DNA from 2 places in the Pseudoalteromonas sp. CnMc7-15 genome. Region 2 is predicted to be linked to the other one. Evidence: predicted binding sites of a transcription regulator. Region 2 holds the regulator's gene; the other holds the start of a gene.
What was found. Region 2 encodes MetJ, which represses methionine synthesis genes. Its sites were predicted from a motif close to TAGACGTCTAGACGTCTA; they were not measured.

Region 1: a site for MetJ is predicted at 2,303-2,320, ahead of metK (methionine adenosyltransferase). Genes of this name have one in related genera too.

What each region holds. Positions count from the first base shown of each region.
Region 1 covers NZ_JAKRFT010000005.1:114,987-118,420, reverse strand. The annotation lists gene MHM95_RS13105 (CYTH and CHAD domain-containing protein) at 1-343, shown strand, start outside; gene MHM95_RS13100 (START domain-containing protein) at 318-965, shown strand; gene metK (methionine adenosyltransferase) at 1,040-2,191, opposite strand; gene tkt (transketolase) at 2,559-3,434, shown strand, end outside.
Region 2 covers NZ_JAKRFT010000003.1:597,422-600,855, forward strand. The annotation lists gene metL (bifunctional aspartate kinase/homoserine dehydrogenase II) at 1-222, opposite strand, end outside; gene metB (cystathionine gamma-synthase) at 232-1,392, opposite strand; gene metJ (met regulon transcriptional regulator MetJ) at 1,572-1,892, shown strand; gene MHM95_RS10055 (malic enzyme-like NAD(P)-binding protein) at 2,085-3,329, opposite strand.

The DNA of each region.
Region 1 (3,434 bases), on a different contig from region 2:
GCAGGAAATGAAAGAGCTCGTTGAGCCTCAACAGCCGCTAGCTAGCGAGCAATACTTACAGCTTAAGCAGCGCTTGGAACGCAATCTTTTAAGTGGCTGTTGTTTGGGCGCATTGTTTGATGAGTCTTTGCGCATGAGCTTCCGGGCGCCATGGCTAGATATTGTGCACGGCACTTTTGAATTATTCACCCTCGATTACCTCGGTCAGCTGTGCCAAGGTAATGAGAGCGAGCAATTCATCAAAATTCAGGCTTGGTTGACGCAAAAAACCGATAGTCTGTTGAGTGCGATGGAGCAAAGCCGAGAAGCGACTCGTGATGTTCAACCTTATTGGCGCGATTAGCCTACTTAGCCTCAGCTTTGCAGCTGGGGTTGAAATCCAACCTTGGCGGAATTATAAAAACCTCCCTGATTTGAAAGTGGTCTATACCGTCAGTAAAGATGGTATCTACCATATTTATGCTGAGCTTTTCGTTGCCGACGCCCGCACAGCTCAGTTACTGACGCTACTGTATAACACTCAACAAGCATCGCAGTGGTTGCATGCAGTACAAGAAGTTCGTCTTTTGCACTCTCAAGGCAATCGCAACCGCGTATACACGGTGATTAATTCGCCTTGGCCCGTTGCTGATAGGGAGCTTTATACACAAAGTTGCTATCAGCGTGTCAATGACTATACCACTGAGTTACGGGTGTATGCCTATAACCCAAATATCGCTCGTAAAAGTGATAGGGTACGCATCACAACCCTGACTGCTAACTGGCGAATGACGCAGCAAGACGACGGCTTACTTATCCGCTATCAGGTTTTTGCCGACCCAGGTGGTAAGCTTCCACGCTGGCTCAGTAATAAAGTATCGTTGAAAAGTGTATCTAAAACTATGATGAGCTTGAAAAGTCAGTTAGCAGCAGTACAGGCTCTGCAAGTTGCGCCAATCAGTGCCGGCGATTGCGGCGAGGATTAACTGCCGAGAGTGGGGTCATAGCTATAAAAAAAGCGCCATATAGGCGCTTTTCAATTAACTTATAGGTAATTCACTTATAATCCAGCGTCGGCTTTAAGTGCCTGTGCTTTATCGGTCGCTTCCCATGGGAATTCATTGCGACCAAAGTGGCCGTAAGCCGCTGTAGGCTGATAAATCGGACGTTCTAAATCAAGCATTTGAATTAAACCATAAGGACGTAAGTCGAAATGCTTGCGGATCAGTTCGATTAAACGCGTTTCGTCTAATTTGCCGGTGCCAAAGGTTTCAACACTGATGGAGGTTGGCTCGGCAACGCCAATGGCATAAGACACTTGGATTTCGCATTTATCGGCTAGGCCGGCCGCGACTATATTTTTGGCAACGTAACGTGCTGCGTAAGCGGCAGAGCGATCCACTTTCGATGGATCTTTACCTGAGAATGCGCCACCACCGTGACGTGCCATACCGCCATAAGTATCAACGATGATTTTACGACCAGTTAAGCCGCAATCCCCCATCGGGCCACCGATCACGAAGCGTCCTGTGGGGTTAATGAAGAACTTAGTCGCATCGGTAATAAGCTCTGCTGGTAGCGTTGGTTTGATAATGGTCTCCATGACCGCTTCAACCAAGTCATCTTGCGCAATAGAATCGCAGTGTTGCGTTGACAGCACGACGGCATCGATACCGACGGCCTTGCCATTCTCATAAGCAAAGGTCACCTGTGACTTGGCGTCTGGACGTAACCACGGTAATTCGCCATTTTTGCGCACTTCGGCTTGGCGTTGTACCAAGCGGTGTGAATAGGTAATGGGCGCTGGCATGAGCACGTCGGTTTCATTACAGGCATAACCAAACATTAAGCCTTGGTCACCTGCACCTTGCTCTTCTGGACGAGCGCGGTCAACACCTTGATTAATATCAGGAGACTGCTTACCAATGGTGTTTAGAATTGCACATGAGTCGGCATCAAAGCCCATATCGGAATGGGTGTAGCCGATTTCGCGCACGGTTTTGCGCGTTAACTCTTCGATGTCGACCCAAGCACTGGTTGTGACTTCACCACCCACCATCACCATACCGGTCTTCACATAGGTTTCGCAGGCTACACGGGCATGGGGATCTTGCGCCAAAATAGCATCGAGTACCGCATCAGAAATTTGGTCAGCGATTTTATCCGGGTGTCCTTCAGACACAGACTCAGAAGTAAATAAATGTTTTGCCATAAGTTTCTGCTCACAAGTATCGCGCTTCCCAAGATCATACCAGCCACTGGGTTGAGCGCAGCATAAATTAAGGCGCGTATTCTAGCTAAATCACAGGTGATTTCCTAGCTTTTTACGCCTAGACGTCTAAATAAAATTGATTGTATAGCGGTCTTTTGACCTTTATTGCTTGGTGTTTTTGTACTCTTTTAGTTATCAGTATTTTTATTCGTTATGAGTAATTCTAAAGTTACTCGTTCGATGCCCAATTTTTAATTGCAGGGGGCAGATGAATAAGTAAGAATGGGCTTTCGTCTTATTCTTTACCCGCGCCAGCATGAGCGCGAGTGAAGCCCCAGCGCAAATACATTTAAAGGTAGGAGAATTCATGCCATCACGCAAAGAACTTGCAAACGCCATTCGCGTGCTTTCCATGGACGCGGTTCAACAAGCTAAATCAGGTCATCCGGGTGCCCCGATGGGCATGGCCGATATCGCCGAAGTACTGTGGCGCGATTATCTTAAGCATAACCCGAGCAACCCTAACTGGGCTGACCGTGACCGATTTATTCTCTCAAATGGCCACGGTTCAATGCTGATTTATTCGCTTTTACACTTAAGCGGCTATGATCTTCCTATTGAGGAAATTAAAAACTTCCGTCAGCTTCATTCAAAAACTCCGGGCCACCCTGAATACGGTTACGCTCCGGGTATTGAGACTACTACGGGCCCGCTTGGACAGGGGATCACCAATGCGGTAGGCATGGCAATCGCGGAGAAAGCCCTTGCTGCTCAATTTAATCGCGCTGGCCATGAAATTGTTGATCACTATACTTACGCTTTTATGGGCGACGGCTGCTTGATGGAAGGGATTTCTCACGAGGCGTGTTCGCTTGCAGGAACTCTAGGCCTTGGTAAGTTGATTGCGTTTTGGGACGACAATGGTATTTCTATTGATGGTGAGGTAGAAGGCTGGTTTAGTGACGACACTCCCGCGCGTTTTGAGTCTTACGGCTGGCACGTGGTGCGTAATGTTGATGGCCACGATAGCGAGGCTATTCGCGCTGCTATTGATGAAGGCCGCGCCCAAGGTGACAAGCCAACGCTTATCTGTTGTAAAACAGTGATCGGTTACGGCTCTCCTAATAAATCAGGAAGCCATGATTGCCACGGTGCGCCGTTGGGTGATGATGAAATTAAAGCTGCGCGCGAGTTCTTGGGTTGGTCTCATGACGCCTTTGCGATTCCTGATGATATCTATCAA
Region 2 (3,434 bases):
CTGATGGGTGCGTAGCAACTGCAAGACATCATGATAGCCATGGCTATCGTGCTGTTGATAGGCCTGCCACAACTTCACTAGCGTATCCGTGGTTTTCCCCGCCGCAGAGACCACCACCACGTCACCGAGTTGGCTGTTGCCGATAACAATATTGGCGACCGCATGGTAACGCGCCGCGTTGCTGAGACTCGAACCACCAAACTTATGTACAACCTGAGTCATAGTATCCTCTTATTTGCTTGCTAACGCGTTAAAAGCGGCTTCTAAGTCATCGATAAGATCTTGCTTATCTTCAATACCTACAGAAATCCGGATAAGCGTGTCGCCGACCCCAGCCTCAAGTCGTGCGGCTTTATCCATGCCCGCGTGAGTCATGGTCGCCGGGTGACAAATAAGGCTTTCCACCCCGCCCAACGACTCCGCTAAGGTAAACTGCTGTACTGAGGTGAGGAATTTTGCACTGTCTTGCAGCTGACCTTTAATATCAAAGCTCACCATACCTCCAAAGCCCTGTTGCTGCGCCTTCGCCAAGTCGTGTTGTGGGTGCGAACTCAACCCTGGATAGTAAACAGACTGCACACTAGGATGCTGTTCAAGGTATTGAGCAATCGCCAAGGCATTTTCTTCATGCTGCTTAAGGCGCACTTTTAAGGTACGCAAACCACGCAGGGTGAGATAGCTATCGAAAGCGGCGCCGGTAATGCCAATATTATTAGCCCACCATGCCAGCTCTTCACCCAACTCTTTGGTTTTGGTGATCACCGCACCACCGACCACATCGGAGTGACCATTGATATATTTAGTGGTCGAGTGCACCACCACATCACAACCCAATAACAATGGGTTCTGTAAGGCGGGAGATAAAAACGTGTTGTCGGCTGCAACCAGCGCACCGATGCTCTGCGCGGCATCGCACACTGCGCGGATATCCGTGAGTCGCAAAATGGGATTACTGGGCGTTTCAATCCACACCAGTTTGGGTTTGGCGGCCACTAAGCGTTGGTAACAGTTTGATTGAGTGAAATCGATAACCTCAACCTTGAGCAACCCCCGTTTGGCTAAAGAGGTAAATAAGCGATAACTGCCGCCATAACAATCATGGGGGATCACTAGGGTGTCATTGGGTGTCAGTAGCTGCGTCACTAGATGCACTGCGGCCATACCTGTCGCGGTGATAATTCCGTGCTCTCCCCCTTCTAGTTGCGCTAAGGTCTGCGCCAAAATATCCCGATTGGGATTACCACTACGACCATAATCATATTCGCGTTTGCTATCAAAATCGGCAAAGGAATAGGTGGTCGATAAATGAATGGGTGGCACCACCGCACCATGGTGCTTATCAGCATCAATACCATGGCGCACGGCGATGGTGTCTTTTTTTAGTTGTGACATATTTGCCCCCAATCAAGAAAATGGATGTTTAGACGTCCAAAAGGTTAAATTAACACAATTTAGAAGTCAAAACATTTATACGTCTAAATAGCTAATTTATGAATATTTGACTATCCTTACCAACGCGATAAAATTTCGTCCTTATTGATGCCTAAGTGACCAAAAATAAGACGCAAATTATGGCCAAGTGGAATGGTGAATACATTCACCCTTATGCGGAGCATGGAAAAAAAGCCCAACAGGTAAAGAAAATTACCGTTTCCATCCCGCTCAATGTTTTAAAAGTATTAACCGATGAACGTACTCGCCGCCAGGTGAATAATCTTCGTCATGCCACCAACAGTGAGTTGCTGTGTGAAGCATTTCTACATGCCTTTACTGGCCAGCCGCTGCCAAATGACGAAGATCTCCGTAAAGACAACCCGGAGAAGGTACCTGAAGAGGTGAGAAAAATTATGGAAGAAATGGGTGTGGAAGTGCCTGTTATCGGAGAGGACTAACAAAGATAAGCAAGTTTAACTAACCCCTGAGCATTAGGCCCCTTTGCTGGAGTAAGCATAGTGTTATGCATACATGTCGCAAGTTGGCCTGTATGAAAAGTCGTTAGTGAAGCTATTACTCTTTGCAAGCCATAAAAAAACCCAAGCATTGAGCTTGGGTTTTCTTTTTTCTAGCGCTGAGTAGTAAAGTGATTACTCAGCCATATAATTCGCTGGCATATCAATTTGCGCAACACCTGAGTCCACAGCCGCCTGCGCCACGGCTTTCGCTACGCGTGGCAATAATCGTGGATCCATAGGCTTGGGAATAATGTATTGCGCGCCAAACTCTAACTCGCTCACTCCAGATGCCGTTAACACTGACTCAGGTACTGGCTCCTTGGCGATACTGCGAATAGCCTCTACAGCGGCAATTTTCATCTCATCATTGATAGCGGTGGCACGCACGTCCAGTGCACCACGGAAAATAAATGGGAAACACAGTACGTTATTCACTTGGTTCGGGTAGTCAGAGCGCCCAGTGGCCATAATTAAGTCTTTGCGCGCACTGTGTGCCACATCCGGCTTAATTTCTGGGTCTGGGTTAGAACAGGCAAAAATGACCGGCTTGTCGGCCATCAATTTAAGGTCTTCAGCTGCGAGCAAATCTGGGCCAGAAACACCAACGAACACATCGGCATCAGCAATAACGTCTTGCAAGGTACGCTTATCGGTGTTGTTAGCAAATAATTGCTTATATTCATTTAAGTCATCACGACGCGTGTGGATCACCCCTTTACGGTCAAGCATGTAAATATGCTCGCGCTGAGCGCCACACTTAATAAGCAACTCCATACATGCAACTGCCGCTGCGCCAGCCCCCAAACACACGATCAGAGCATCACGAATATCTTTACCTTGAATTTCTAAAGCGTTTAGCATGCCTGCGGCAGTGACGATAGCAGTGCCGTGTTGATCATCATGAAATACTGGCACATTACAGCGTTCAATGAGCGCTTGCTCGATTTCGAAGCACTCTGGAGCTTTAATATCTTCGAGGTTAATACCGCCAAAGGTATCGGCAATATTTTCTACAGTGTTAATAAAGTCTTCCGTGGTGCGATGCTTCACCTCGATATCGATGGAGTCAAGATTAGCAAAACGCTTAAACAGTAGTGCCTTGCCTTCCATGACCGGCTTAGACGCTAACGGCCCTAAGTTACCCAACCCTAAAATGGCACTGCCATTAGAGATCACAGCAACCATATTGCCTTTGGCCGTGTATTTATAAGCATTGTTAGCATCGGCAGCGATTTCACGCACCGGCTCTGCAACACCTGGGCTGTAGGCTAAAGCGAGATCGTTAACGGTCTCGGCGCTTTTGGTGAGTTCAATGCTAATTTTTCCTGGAACGGGGTTAGCGTGGTAATCGAGGGCTTTTTCACGAAAGTCAGACATGAACGAGTATCCTGCTAGAAATGTATGTGAGAGTTCAGCTAGTTAAGGCAAACCATACCGCTTTTCTAAATATATTCAAGCAATATCAGGTCTATCCTGTTGTAC